DNA from 2 places in the Kribbella sp. NBC_01505 genome. Region 1 is predicted to be linked to the other one. Evidence: riboswitches for the same ligand, from Rfam matches in the RefSeq annotation. Region 1 holds a riboswitch; the other holds the start of a gene.
What was found. A riboswitch is a leader RNA that binds a small molecule or an ion and turns the genes downstream of it on or off. The one in region 1 is predicted to bind thiamine pyrophosphate.
Positions count from the first base shown of each region.

Region 2: it holds a riboswitch for thiamine pyrophosphate, as region 1 does, so the genes downstream of both, thiC (phosphomethylpyrimidine synthase ThiC) here and thiS (sulfur carrier protein ThiS) in region 1, are expected to answer to the same signal.

Region 1 is NZ_CP109425.1:4,357,470-4,364,921, forward strand. It holds gene OG474_RS20625 (hypothetical protein) at 1-2,325, shown strand, start outside; gene OG474_RS20630 (GNAT family N-acetyltransferase) at 2,322-3,089, opposite strand; gene OG474_RS20635 (thiazole synthase) at 3,092-3,868, opposite strand; gene thiS (sulfur carrier protein ThiS) at 3,870-4,100, opposite strand; TPP riboswitch at 4,090-4,205, opposite strand; gene OG474_RS20645 (DUF5937 family protein) at 4,377-5,312, opposite strand; gene OG474_RS20650 (G5 domain-containing protein) at 5,348-5,977, opposite strand; gene OG474_RS20655 (hypothetical protein) at 6,124-6,786, opposite strand; tRNA gene OG474_RS20660 (tRNA-Lys) at 6,943-7,015, shown strand; gene OG474_RS20665 (hypothetical protein) at 7,240-7,452, shown strand, end outside.
Region 2 is NZ_CP109425.1:4,476,594-4,484,045, reverse strand. It holds gene OG474_RS21215 (alpha/beta fold hydrolase) at 310-654, shown strand; gene thiC (phosphomethylpyrimidine synthase ThiC) at 633-2,255, opposite strand; TPP riboswitch at 2,248-2,367, opposite strand; gene OG474_RS21205 (lysophospholipid acyltransferase family protein) at 2,398-3,144, shown strand; gene OG474_RS21200 (hypothetical protein) at 3,240-3,800, shown strand; gene OG474_RS21195 (hypothetical protein) at 3,804-4,037, opposite strand; gene OG474_RS21190 (anion permease) at 4,051-5,187, opposite strand; gene OG474_RS21185 (anion permease) at 5,277-6,275, opposite strand; gene OG474_RS21180 (DUF47 domain-containing protein) at 6,279-6,911, opposite strand; gene OG474_RS21175 (DUF202 domain-containing protein) at 7,052-7,360, opposite strand; gene OG474_RS21170 (YidH family protein) at 7,369-7,452, opposite strand, start outside.

The sequences.
Region 1 (7,452 bases):
TCCAGGCTGCTCATCGCGCTCGTGGTGCTGGCGACACCGTTGGTAGCAACGGCATCCGCCGCGGCATTCCTGCCGGTCGATCCAGGCACGGCCGGGAAGTACCGGGTCGAGGTCGGTGACTACAACCTGGGTGATCGGGTGGTCGACATCCCGGCGTTCAAGATCAAGAGCGAGCTGGCCGGGCGATCGTATTCGCCGATCGGGGCACCCGGGCGGCGGCCGCTGGTGCTGTTCCTGCACGGCATCCACCTGACCTGCTACGCCAAGGACGTCGACCCGGGTGACCTGATGGAGTGGCCGTGCCCGAAGGGGACGAAGTCGATCCCGAGCTACGCCGGATACGACGCTCCGGCGAAGGCACTCGCCAGTCACGGCTACCAGGTGGTCTCGATCAGCGCGAACGCCATCAACATCGCGGACTTCGACACCCAGATGACCGGCTCGCTGGCCCGCGCCCAGCTGGTGATCGCCCACCTCAAGCTCTGGCAACGCTGGTCCACCCACGCCGACGGGCCCTTCGGCCGCAAGTTCCTCGGCAAGCTCGACCTTCGGCGCGTCGGCCTGATGGGTCATTCCCGCGGTGGTGAGGGCGTCGCTCGCGCGGTCCAGTTGAACGCGGACCTCGGGGAACCGTTCGGTATCCGCGCGGTCCTGCTGCTCGCTCCCGGCGGCTACCTGCGGCCGAACCTGCCCGGGGTCGCGATGAGCGTGATCCTCCCGTACTGCGACGGCGACGTGGCAGACCTGTCCGGTCAGCGCTACTACGACGACACCCGGTACTCGATGACCGGCGATCCCGCGGCGCGGTCGACCGTGCTGATGATGGGTGCCAACCACAACTTCTTCAACACCGAATGGACGCCGGGCCGCTCGGTCTCGCCGACAACGGACGACTGGACCGCCGACGCCAAGGCCGAACCCTGCGGCTCGAAGTCGAAGCAACGGCTGACCGCGGTCGAGCAGGAGGCGGTCGGACGGGCTTATATGGCTGGGTTCTTCCGGCTCGAGCTCGGTCGGGAGACGGCGCTGCTGCCGCTGCTCGACGGATCCAACACGCCCGCTCGCTCAGCTGGTCGCGCGGTCGTTTCCGTGATGGCACAGTCGCCACATCGGTACGACGTCGCCCGCCTGGACGGGCCGGCCGGCGTACTGACCGGGGCTGCTCGGACCCGGGTCTGCTCGGCGGACTGCGTGCGCGACGGCTACTCGCGAACACCGCATTGGGTGGCCGAATCGCCGGTGGAGAATCTTGTCGCCGGGCGGGCGACGGAGCTGAGCTGGACCGGGACAACTGGACGGCTGCGCTTCGATCTGCCGGCTGGACGGCGCGACGTTCGGCAGTACTCCGTGCTGTCGTTGCGTGCGGCAACTGAACGGTCGACCGATCTTTCGGTCCGGTTGGTCGACGGTCACGGTCGGGTGGCCAGCGTGCCGGTATCCACGGTCAGTAAGGCGTTGCAGCCACTGCCGGGCAAGATCGCTTATCTGCTGCCGAAGGTGCTGATGCAGACGGTCCGGATCCCGCTGGCCGGTCTTGCGGTTGATCTCCGCGACGTGCGATCGGTGGAGATCCGGACCGATCGGGTTGCCCGAGGTACGGCGTACCTGGCTGATCTGTCGTTCTCGACTCCTGCGCTCAGTCAGTGGCGACCGCGGATGCTGCCGGTGCTGTCGGTCGCGGATGTGGACATGGTCGAGGGTGATTCCGGACCGCGGACGGCCGACTTCCAGGTGCGGATGTCGCGGGTCAGCCCGCGGCCGGTGACGTTCTGGGCGGAGCTGTCCGGGGATCTGAACAGTGACGTGGTGGGCGCGTTCCACGGCCGGGTGACGATTCCCGCCGGGCGTCGCTCGGTCACGATCAAGGTTCCGCTGCGCCCGAACAAGCGGGACGGGACGGACGAGGAGTTCATCATGGTGCTCGCCGGATCGACCGATGCGATGATCGGCCGGTCGCTCGCCCACGGGATTGTGCGCGACGACGATCCGACCCCAACGGTGACCATCGGACCGGGCGTCGGGATCGAGGGGCGTGGCGGTGTGGTCTTTCCGATGAAGCTGTCCGCCCCGTCGGATCGCACGGTCAATCTGACCGCCGAACTTCGCAGCGGTACGGCGAAACTCGGCGTCGACTTCGTCAACCCGCAGGAAGGCCTCTACCCGCAGATCGAACCAGGCCAGACAACCGGACAGTTCGTCGTACCGATCAAGGACGACAAACTCCGTGAGAAGGCCGAGACGTTCACGGTCGTGATCACGGCGGCGGACGGCGCCGTACTGAAGGTGCCTTATCGGGTGACGGGAACGATCCGCGACAACGACTAGCTCAACGGGAGCCGGTACGAACGCTGCTGGCCGTAGGAGACGAAGCCGAGCCGTTTGAGGATCGGGGAGCTCGTGGCGACTCGCCCCTGGGTGAGCGCCATCGTGGCGCCGTGCTCAACGGCGTAGGCCAACCGGACGGCCGTCAACGCGCGATAGATGCCGTGGCCCCGATACTCCTCGAGGACGGAGCCGCCCCAGATCCGCGCGACACCGTCGACCAGGTCGATGCCGGCGGCTCCGGCCGGGACGCCGTCCACATAGCCGACCAGCACGCCGCCGGCTTGCGCCTCGGTCTGCCTGCGGTAGGCGGCCAAGCGCGACGCGAGATCCTCGTCGGAGGCTCTGGAACCACCGAAGACTGTGGACGCCACCGCGTTGGCATCGCGGGCGATCTCCAGCTCGGTCACCCAGCGAGCCTCGAGCTCCGGTGCCTTGACCTCAGCGGGCAGAGCTAGGGCCAGTACGTCGGCAGTGTCGACGTACTCGGCGCCACGCTCCAGCAGCGCCTCGTCGAGGCCCGCGGGCGAACTGATCTTGACGTAGACGGACACCTCGGGCAGGCCATAGGTGGATGCTTTGGCAACCGCGTCATCCAGTACGGCGGCCGCCGGGCGCGTGGACTTGATCCACTGCACCTGCAGCGGATGGGGGAAGCGATCGGGGAGCCGGACCAGCCGGTACTCCGCGGTCTCCACGATCTCCGAGCCTTCCGGCGCCGGACCCATCCACGCGTCGTTGGCCGCCGCTACTGTCGCCAAGTCCATAGCTACTCCGAAGTCGGCAGTCCGGTTGTGGGGGAGGACGCCTGCGCGGAGTGCCAGCGGCGGGGGACTCGCCCTGCCAGCAAAGCGTTCCGGCCGGCGCTGACCGCGTCGCGCATCGCGGCCGCCATCAGGGCCGGCTTCTCCGCGCGGGTGACCGGGGTCGCCAGCATGACGGCTGCGCAGCCGAGCTCCATCGCCAGTGCCGCGTCGCTCGCCGTACCGAGGCCGGCGTCGACGATGACCGGGACGTTCGCGCCCTCGACGATCAGGGAGATGTTGTGCGGGTTGCGGATGCCGAGCGCGGAACCGATCGGTGCGGCCAGCGGCATCACGGCCGCGCAGCCGGCCTGCTCCAGGCGGCGGGCCAGGATCGGGTCGTCGTTCGTGTAGGGGAGCACGGTGAAGCCGTCGGCGACCAGGATGTCGACGGCGTCGAGCAGCTCGACCGGATCCGGCAGCAGCAGGTGGTCGTCGGCAACCACCTCGACCTTGATCAGATCGGTCCCCAGCGCCTCGCGCGCCAGCCGCGCGGTCAGCACGGCCTCCGCGGCGGTGTGACAGCCGGCCGTGTTCGGCAGGATCTCGATCCCGTGCCGCTTCAGCACATCGAGCACCGAACCCTCGTGCCCGGTGCCCAGCCGGCGCATCGCGACCGTGGTCAACTGGGTGCCGGAGGCAATCAATGCCTCCTCCATCACTTCCAGGTTGGCCGAACCGCCGGTGCCCATGATGAGCCGCGAGGAGTACGTGCGGCCGCCCAGCTCGAAGGGGTCGTCCATCTCAGCCTCCCTGGACCGCGCCGACGATCTCGACCCGGTCACCCGCGGTCAGGATCGTGGCGGCCCACTCGCCGCGGGTCAGCACACTCTGGTTCACCGCGACCGCGATCCCGGTCTGCCGGTCCGACATCTCCCGGACCAGCTCCGCGACCGACATCCCCGGTCCGCTGGTGGTCGCCGTACCGTTCACCCACACGGCGTGCTCGGCCGGTGACTCGTCGTACTGCGTCATGCGTCCTCCCTCCGTCGGAATTACCCGATTCAGGTTCAGCGGTCGGCGACGCCTGCTCTGTCGCCCTCTCAGCCCACTCCGGTGCGAGCTCCCGCGGTCTGGTTTCGACTTCCGTGTCCCGCAAACAATGTAGCTCGGCGCTATCGGCGCCCAGGCACGCACCTCGCGGCGCTTGAGTCACGCCCACGATGAACACCGCATCGAGGACGCGCCTCAAGCACCACGATGCACGCACCTGGACACCGATATCACTCGACCTACATCGTTTGCGGGACACTAGTGTCCTGTCAGCAATTGGGCCAACTCTGTCGGTCGGTAGAGCACCTGCTTGCCGGCTCGTTGCGCTTCGACCAGGCCGGTACGGCGGAGCAGTTGGAGGTGCTGGCTGACCGCTGACGGGGTGACCTGCAGCTCGGCGGCCACGTCGGTGGTGGTGCGCGGATGCGTGAGGAGCTGCAGGATGCGGGCGCGCGCCGTACCGATGAGTTGGGCCAGGTCCTGTGGCGTGGGCGGATCGACGACGGTCCACAGGTTGGCCTGGCCGCGGGGCGGGTAGCCGAGGAACGGTTCGGCGCCGGGGTCGTACGGGATGACAGCGTGGGGGCCGAAGAGGGTTGGCTGGAGGACGAGGCCGCGGCCGTCGACGCTCTCGGTGCGGCTTTGTTCGCTGACCTTGTCGACCTTCAGAAGCCCTTGGTGGTAAGAGATTGCGGGGCCTAGCTCGTTGAGCATCGCGGCGGTGCCTTGCTGGGTGAGGATGTGGCCGCGATAGGTGATGTCGGCGGAGAGGATCGTCCGCATGCGATTCCAGTACGGCGCCATGACCGTCTGCCAGTAGTCGCTGAGTGCCGTGGCGACCCGGGCCGGCGTGAGGTCTTGGTCCAGCTCGCCGTTCACCGCCGTGAGCTGTCGGGTGAACGTGTCTTGATCGACCGCGGCTATCAGCTCGAGCTCATCGGCGAACTGGGTGAGCGGCGAGGTCGGCCGCGGCGTGAGGAAGTCCGGGCTGCCCATCGTGTCGTTGACGAGCTGGCCGAGGACTGTCCAGTCCAGGTCACTCAGAAGCGGCTGCACCGCACGAACCCACGGAAGCTGCAGGGGAAACCGACCGGGGTCCCGCAGCGCCCGCAGGCTCAGCACAGTCTCCGCCGCAGGCGACAGCGCGAACCGGACCTCCTCCAGGTCCCTGGACGTCAGCTCGTAGGTCAACACCCACGCATTACATCGCATGGCCCGGCATGCCGTGCCTACTCGCAGCCGATGCCGTCGTGGTCGGCGTCCAGGCGGTAGATGTCGGATCCGGTGACGGTGACTGGGCCATCGACGTACTCAGGGCCGTTCCCGCTGCCGCCGGAGCAGTCGACGTCGCTCGCGATCGGGACGCAGCCGCTGTAGTTCGGATCGCAGCCGCCGCCGGTCTCCTCCGCTTCGACCTTGGTACCGACGGCCGTCACCTGGGTTCGCGGTTCCTTGGCGACCTCCTGGCGGACGAGCTTCTTCGTCGTCTGCTTCCCGTCGACATAGGTGACGTCGTACGTGAGCTTCCGGGAACCGTTGACGCCCGGGGTCCGGATCGTGCGCTCGCCCTTCGGCAGGGCGCTGTCGGTGACCGTCTTCTTCTTGAACGGGATCACCTTGAGCTCGACGACCGATTTCGTGGTCGTCTTCGGTACGACGAGCTTCGGCTTCACCGTCGTCGTGACGGCCGGTGTCGGCGTGGTCGCCGGTTGAGCGGTTGCGGGTTGAGCGGTTGCCGGTTGAGCCGTTGGCGGTTGGGTGGTGACGGTCTTTGCGATTGGTTTGCCGGCGACCGCGGCCGGCTCGGTGGACTCCGCCGTACCGCACCCGACCCCGAAACCGAGCACCACGACAGCCATGAACGCAGCACGAATACACACCACAGTGGTTCCCCCCAAACCCGCCGTCGGTCCCCCCGCGGCGGGATTGTCAGCGCCTGGACGACCCAGGCGAAGAGACCTGCATAGCACTCCGATCGACCCCTCGGCCAGAGCTCAGCGCACTTTCAGCCGGCCGCTACCCCGACCCCGGCCAACGCCGCGCACACGGCCCCCGCCAGCACCCCGACCGTCCCGATCACGATCAACGGCCCAGCACTGATCGGTGGCTCCGGCACCTGCTGCCGGAACACCGCGAACAACCGCTCCTCAGCCGGCCGAACCTCCCGCAGCAACACCGCCGAAGGATGCGACCGCGCACCGAGACTCTCCAGCGACTCCAACGCCGCCCGCGCAGCCTCCAGCGCGGCCCGAACCACCGACACGATCACCGCCCCCGACGCGACCGTCACCACCCCGATCAACGCCGCGGTCGTCTGCGCCATCCCCACCTCGGCCGCCGGCGCGAACACCGTCCGCAAAGCCTGGAACGACCACCACCCGAAGAACCCCAGCACCCCCGCCGCGAGACCGACCCCCGCCATCACCCCGCTCAACGGATTCTGCGCCCGCACCGCCGCCGCGAACGCCCGCGCATCAGTCGCCAGATCCCCCGCGTCCCGAGCCAGCCCCTCGAACCCGGCCAACGCCTCGGCCCGAGCCCGCAACGTCACCCCGATCGCGATCCGATCGGCCAGCCCCATATCCGAAGCCTGCTCGACAATCTCCCGCCAGGCCCCCACAACCTCCGCATGGGCCCGCACCACCTCAGCCCGCTCCACAACCCCCATAACGCCCCCTAGCCCCAGCCCCCCGCGGCGCGAAGTAGTACTCCCCAGACCCCGACAGTACGCCTCACCACCCCCGCCGAACACCCCACAAACCACCCCACCACCCCCACCCCGCCCCCAAACCTGCGACACTATTCCCCAACCCCTCACCACCAGGGGCCTCTAGCTCAATTGGCAGAGCAGCGGACTTTTAATCCGCGGGTTGTCGGTTCGAGTCCGACGGGGCCTACAAAACCCCAGGTCAGAAGCTTGACCTGGGGCCAGTAGCCAAACGACACCGCCGCCGGCGGCGACTCATCTTCGGCGCCTCCAGCGCGAGCGCCCACCGTGGTCTCCCTACACGAAGTTTGGCGGCGGACCGGCCGTTGGGAGCACGTTGGCGACAGCTCAGGCCGACCTCGCTCGCGGAAAAGGGGAGGCGACGCCACTTCGGCGGCTGGCAGCATTCGGGGTGTGGCGCTGCCCTACGTGTATCAGGTGACGAAGTACGACCCTGCCGACTGGAACGAGGCTGGGCTGTACGCCGGGCCTGAGGACGAGGCGAGCGATCATGGGCCGAAGGAAGCGGCGTACCTCGCGGCGGTGCTGGCCTTTGCTGAGGAGAGCGGCGTCACCGAGGTCAGCCTTCGGCGGCCTGGTGTGACTGGCTTTGTGAATTTCGGGCTG
Region 2 (7,452 bases), 120 kb from region 1:
AAAAGCTCACTTTTCCTGCTCCAAAGGCCCCAAAACCGCCGCCCAGCACCCCATCGACCTACGGTGACAAGGTGGCGACACGAGCCCAGGGCCGGGCCGGCCGGGGCTCCCGGAATTCGCCGGTGGACATTCGGCCGGGGCCGGATTGATCCTCAACAGCCTGAACCGGTTCCCTGACGCGATCGCCGGTCACGTCTTCCTCGCTCCGGACTACGGGCTGCATTCCGACACCGAGAAAGTCGCGCGGGGCAGTAACTTCGCGACGATCTGCACCAGAGCCATCATCACCGACGCAGCATCGCCAATGCCGTGGCCGGTGGCCGGATCGACGGCCACGCCAAGGCGCTCGGCTTTGCTTACACCACTGAAGAACTGCGCGAGTCCGGGATGGTGAACCGGTACACGGTGAACATGGCGCTCGCGCAGAACGCCGATCACGCGGACACCGATCTGCAGCGGATCGACGGACCCGTCGGCGTCCAGGTCGGTGCGGACGACGAGGTGTTCGACGCGACGAAACTGGCCGAGTTCTCCCGGCAGGCGCCCCATGTGAAGGTGACGATCCTGCCGGGAGAGACTCACCTCAGCCTGCTCGACACTGCAGCGGCTCAGGTCGGACCCTGGCTGCAGAGTCAGTCGGCCAACGGCAGATAGACCTTGCTGTCATTGGCCTTGAAGGTCTCGGACATCTCGTTGAAGCCGGCCTCGATCGCCTCGGTCGACGTCAGCCCGCGCTCCTCGGCGTACTTGCGGATGTCCGCGGTGATCCGCATCGAGCAGAACTTCGGCCCACACATCGAGCAGAAGTGCGCGGTCTTCGCGGGCTCGGCCGGCAGCGTCTCGTCGTGGTAGGACCGTGCCGTGTCCGGATCCAGCGAGAGGTTGAACTGATCCTCCCAGCGGAACTCGAACCTGGCCGTCGACAACGCGTCGTCCCAGGCCTGCGCCCCCGGGTGCCCCTTGGCCAGATCGGCAGCGTGGGCAGCGATCTTGTACGTGATCACGCCGACCTTGACGTCATCGCGGTCCGGCAGACCGAGGTGCTCCTTCGGCGTGACGTAGCACAGCATCGCCGTACCCAGCCAGCCGATCTGCGCCGCGCCGATGGCGCTGGTGATGTGGTCGTACGCCGGCGCCACATCAGTTGCCAACGGCCCCAATGTGTAGAACGGCGCCTCACCGCAGAGCTCCTCCTCGAGCCGCACGTTCTCCGCGATCTTGTTCATCGGCACGTGCCCCGGACCCTCGATCATCACCTGGACGTCGTGCTCCCAGGCGATCTTGGTGAGCTCCCCGAGCGTCCGCAGCTCGGCGAACTGCGCCGCGTCGTTCGCGTCCGCGATACATCCCGGCCGAAGCCCGTCGCCGAGCGAGAACGTCACGTCGTACTCACGCAGGATCTCGCACAGCTCGGCGAAATGCGTGTACAGGAAGGATTCCTGGTGATGCGCGAGGCACCAGGCCGCCATGATCGACCCGCCGCGCGAGACGATGCCGGTGATCCGCCGCGCGGTCAGCGGCACGTACCGCAGCAGCACGCCCGCGTGCACGGTCATGTAGTCGACACCCTGCTCGCACTGCTCGATCACCGTGTCGCGGTAGACCTCCCACGTCAGTGCGGCCGGATCACCCTTCACCTTCTCCAGCGCCTGGTAGAGCGGCACGGTCCCGATCGGGACGGGTGAGTTCCGCAGGATCCACTCGCGGGTCTCGTGGATGTTCTTGCCGGTGGACAGATCCATCACGGTGTCCGCGCCCCAACGGGTGGCCCAGACGAGCTTCTCGACCTCGTCCTCGATCGAGCTGCTGACCGCGGAGTTGCCGATGTTCGCGTTCACCTTCACCAGGAACTTCTTGCCGATGATCGTCGGCTCGCTCTCCGGGTGCCGGCGGTTGACCGGGATGACGGCCCGGCCGCGGGCCACCTCGGACCGGACGAACTCCGGATCCATGTTCTCCCGGAGTGCGACGTACCGCATCTCCTCGGTGATGGTGCCTGCTCGGGCGTGGGCGAGCTGGGTCAGGTTCGCCCGCCCGGCCACCCACTCGCGCCGCAGCGCGGGCAGACCGGTCTGTACGTCGATCTGCGCGGTCGCGTCCGTGTACGGCCCGGACGTGTCGTACAGGTCGAAGTGCTCGCCGTTGGTGAGATGGACGCGGCGAGCTGGAACTCCCAGCTCGCCGCGGTAGATCTTCTCCGACCCCGAGATCGGGCCGGTGGTGACAGTCGGTCGTACGGTGCCGATAGTTGTCACTTGCTGTGCTCCCTACGCCGGAATTACCCGGACAGGTTCGGCGGTCGGCGGCGCCGGATTCCTCCAGCCGCCCTCTCAGCCCACTACGGTGCGAGCTCCCGCGATCTCCAGTTATCAGCCATACCTTAGTAGAGTTCCGACGATGCGCGACTTTGTGTATCCGCCGGTAGTCGGTTTCGCCAGGACGGCCTTCAAGGTGCTGGACGTGAACTTCCAGCTCTCCGGCACCGAGAACGTGCCCCGTAGCGGCGGTGCGGTGATCGCGCTGAACCACATTAGCTACGTCGACTTCATCCTCGGCGGGTACGGCGCTGTGCCGAGCAAGCGGCTGGTCCGGTTCATGGCCAAGGACATCCTGTTCCGGAACCGCTGGTCCGGTCCGCTGATGCGCGGGATGCACCACATCCCGGTGGACCGCGGTGCCGGCGCGGCGTCGTACTCACAAGCACTTGAGTACTTGCGGGCCGGTGAGGTGGTCGGTGTCTTCCCGGAGGCGACGATCAGCCGGTCGTTCGAGCTGAAGGAGTTCAAGTCCGGGACGGTCCGGATGGCGGCGGAGGCCGGCGTACCGGTGATCCCGCTGATCCTCTGGGGCACCCAGCGGATGCTCACCAAGGACCACCCGAAGGACTTCTCCCGGCACCGCACGATCGCGATCACGGTCGGTACGCCGATGGCCGTGACCACGGACGACGATCCGGTCGAGGCGACCGCCGTACTGCGGTCGACGATGGCCGAGATGCTCGACGACACCATCCGCGCCTACCCGGAGCAGCCGCCGGGCGCCTGGTGGCTGCCGGCCGCGTACGGCGGCTCCGCGCCGACTCCAGAAGAGGCGGATGAGCTGGACCGCGAGGAGCTGGCACGCCGGGCCGAGCGGCGGCAATAGCACCGACGCACCCCGGACAAGGGGTTGACCCTTGACGGTCTGTGAGGGTACGAAGGGCACTTGTTATTGACAAGGCAGGAATCTGGGGGATTTCTGTGCTGCTTGCCTTGTGCTGGGCGGGGGAAGGTTTTGTGTTCGATTCACCGGAAGAACTGCGCCTGTTCGAACCCGGGACGCTGGTGGTGGCACCGCATGTCGCGGAGCACATCCCGGATGCGGGGGCCTATTTCATCGACTGGTCCACCCGGGACCTGGACGCCGAGCGCGCCCGTGAGGTCGAGGCCGCGGTCAACGGGCGCCGCTGCGCGAACGGCTGGTTCCCGCTCGAGCGCCTGGACAGCATCGGTCACCGGGGTTTCTGGCGCGGTCCACTGACCTATCTGGCCCAGATGACGGCAGACGACGCGGCCATCCTGCAGGACTGGGCCGCACGCGGCCTGACCGGTGAGAACCGGCGGCGTATCCAGGCCACCGTCGATCACCTGCTGCACCAGCAGGGGCACGCGGCCGCTGCCACCTGGGCAGTGGCCGTTCGCCCCCAGGCTGGTCTGGACGCGGACGCCCTTGGCGACCGGCTCTTCACAGCCTGGGAACAGAACCTCGACGCGGTGCGCACCAAGGACGTGGCCAAGGCAGTGCGCCGCTGGAACCGCTAGTGCCTAATGGAACTGCGGGATGATCAGGTAGAGCCCGTAGAGCACCGCAGCGAGGCACGCTGCGAAGCACAGTGACGCCACTGCGGTGTCCACCATCGGGGCCGGCCGCTTCTCGTCGATAGCTGCCGCCCGGCGCGCCATGGCGGTCACACCGAAGGCGAACAGCACCGCCAGCCCCACTCCGAAGAGCAGGCTGACCAGGGCGACCTCACCGAGTGCACTCCAGTTGATGTGCATCGTCCTGCCCCTCTCAGACCGCCGCGGGCGCCGAGGAGGCGGCCGGGGTGCTCGGGTACTCGTTCACGTTGTTGGAGGTGACCGGCGTACGCCGCGAAGCCAGGTAGATGCCCCCGCCGGCCGCCACAGCCAGTACGGCGATCAGCGCGACCCCGAGGTTTCCGGAGTTCGCGACGCGACCGGCCAGTGCCCCCACGATCGCCGCGGCGGGCAGCGTGAACAGCCAGGCCAGCGCCATCCGGCCGGCGACCGTCCAGCGCACCTCGGCCAGCCGCTTGCCCAGACCAGAGCCCAGGATGCTGCCGGAGCAGACCTGCGTGGTGGACAGCGGGAAGCCGAGGTGGGAGGAGGCCAGCAGCACTGCGGTCGAGCTGGTCTCCGCGGCGAAGCCCTGCGGCGACTCGATCTCGGTCAGGCCCTTGCCCATCGTCCGGATGATCCGCCAGCCGCCCAGGTAGGTACCGGCCGCGATCGCCAGACCGGCGGCGAAGATCACCCAGAGCGGCGGACGCGAACCCTGCGCGAGGCTGCCGGAGGTGATCAGGACCAGCGTGATGATGCCCATCGTCTTCTGCGCGTCACCGGTGCCGTGCGCCAGCGAGACCAGCGAGGCGGACGCGATCTGACCGACCCGGAAGCCGTCGTCGACGCTCTTCTTCCGGGCGCGGGCGGTGATCTTGTAGGCCAGGAAGGTGCCGAGCAGCGCGACCACACCGGCCACGATCGGCGCGGCGACCGCCGGGATGATGATCTTCTGCGCGACCGTGCCGAAGTTGACCGCACCGCTGCCGGCCGCAATCCACGTGGCGCCGATCAGGCCGCCGAAGAGCGCGTGCGACGAGGAGCTGGGCAAACCGACGTACCAGGTCAGTAGGTTCCACAGGATCGCGCCGACCAGGCCGCCGAAGATGATGGGGACCGTGACCTTCGTATCGTCGACCAGACCGCTCGAGATGGTCTTGGCGACTTCGGTGGAGACGAACGCGCCGACCAGGTTCAGTACGGCGGACAGCCCCACCGCGACCTTCGGTTTGAGCGCGCCGGTGGCGATCGACGTCGCCATCGCGTTAGCGGTGTCGTGGAAGCCGTTCGTGAAGTCGAACACCAGTGCGGTGACGATCACCACGATGACGAGAAACGACAGATCCATCCCGATCACATCCCTCGGCGGACGAGTTGTGGCACTCGACCGACCGTAGGGGTGGTGGATGAATTCGAAATGAATGAGATTCGGGAATCTCATTCCAGGATCAGGTGCGCGATCCCGTAGCAAGCGGCGGCGACCAGACCAGCGGCCGGAATGGTCAGCACCCAGGCGGTGACGATGCCCTTGGCGACACCCCACCGGACGGCGGACAGGCGCTTCGTGGCGCCCGCACCCATGACGGCGCTGGTGATCGTGTGGGTCGTGGAGACCGGTGCGTGCAGGCCGATCGCCATCACATACAGGACACCGGCGGCGATGGCCTCGGAGGCGAAGCCGCGGGCCGGGTCGAGGTGGATGATGCGGCGGCCGAGGGTACGCATGATGCGCCAGCCACCGGAGTAGGTCCCCAGCGAGATCGCGGTCGCGGCGGAGAACTTCACCCACAGCGGGATGCCGTCGTCGGCGTCCGCGTGCCCGGTCGTGAGCAGCGCCAGGAAGATCACGCCCATCGTCTTCTGCGCGTCCTGCAGACCGTGCCCGAGCGCCATCGCGGCGGCTGACAAGGACTGCGCCAAGCGGAAGCCGCGGGTGGTCTTGCCGGGGTTCTTGCGCCGGAAGATCCAGAGGATCGCGATCATCAGCAGGAACGCACCGAGGAAACCGATCGCCGGCGAGAGCACCATCGGGATGACGACCTTGTCGACGATCCCGGTCCACAGCACCACGCTGGACGAGGCCAGTCCGGCGCCGACCAGGCCGCCGATCAGGGCATGCGAGGAGGAACTGGGCAGGCCGAAGTACCAGGTGATCAGGTTCCAGGTGATCGCGCCGATGAGGGCCGCGATGACAACCACGAGTCCGTGTTGTCCGGACGGAGCGGTGATGATGCCCTTGCCGACGGTCTCGGCGACCTCGGTCCCGGCCAGCGCGCCGAGGAAGTTGCAGACCGCGGCCATCGCCAGCGCCACCCGCGGCGTCAGCGCCCGGGTCGAGATCGAGGTCGCGATCGCGTTCGCCGCGTCGTGGAAACCGTTGGTGTAGTCGAAGGCCAGTGCGATCACGACGACCGCGATGACGAGCGTGAGCTCCAACGCTCAGCTCTCCTTGACGGCGATCTGCTCGACCGTGTTGGCGACATGCTCGAACGCGTCGATCGCAGCCTCCAGCAGATCGACCACGGTCTTCAGCTTCAGCACCGTGAGCGTGTCGTACTCACCGCTGAACAGCTTGGCGATGATCCGGCGGTGCACCGCGTCACCGGTGTTCTCCAGCCGGTTGATCTCGATCCAGTACTCGGCGAGGTCCTTCATGGTGCGCAGCCGCGGCATCGTCTCGGCGGTCAGCTGCGCGGCCCGCTGGAGGACCTCGATCTGCTCGGCGACCTCCTCCGGCAGCTTCTCCAGGTTGAAGAGGTGGATCGTGTCCACCGCCTCCTCCATGAAGTCCATGACGTCGTCGAGGTCGGAGGCCAGCCGGTAGATGTCCTCACGGTCGAACGGCGTGACGAACGTCGAGTTCACCCGCCGGATGATCGAGTGGGTGGTCTCGTCGGCGGCGTGCTCGGCGTCCTTCATCTGGACGGCGATCTGATGACTGGCCGAGAGGCCACTGCCGACGGTGCTGCCGAGCAGTTCGGCGAGGATCCGAGCTCCGTCCACGAGGTGGTTGGCGGACTCGGTGAAAAGGTCGTAGAACGTCGGGTCGTTCGGACGCAGACGTAACGGCACTTCAAGCTCCGGGTGAACGAGGGACAAACCGTTGATCATGCTAGGGGGAACAGTCCACGGATCTCGCATCCGCGGGGTCAACGTAGCGCGTCGGGGTGAACTAGTTCACTAGGAGATGACAACCGAGTAATCAATCGGTATCAGCGCGTGATCACGGCGTACAGGTCGAAGAGGCCGACGACGAGCACCAGACCGGCGGCGACGCGGAGCACTCGCTCGTGGCCGAGGGCATGCACCGCGGCACCCCGGGAACGGCGGTAAACCGCGCTCACAGCCGCCCAGCAGCCGAGTGAGAGCACCAGTACGACGATGCCGAGGCCGGTGCGCACGTCGGACGAACCGTGGCCTGAGGCAAGCAGCAGGATCCCGTTGGCGATCAGGCCGAGCGAGGTGCGTCGCCAGGCGAGCAGGGTCCGTTCGGGCTGTAGTCCGGGGTCCGGTGTGCTCATCGCCACAGTTATCGCCAGAGGGCGAAGATCAGACCGATCAGACCGGCCCCAGCGATAGTTGCCGCCAGCATCAACGGCAGTCTGGTCACAGG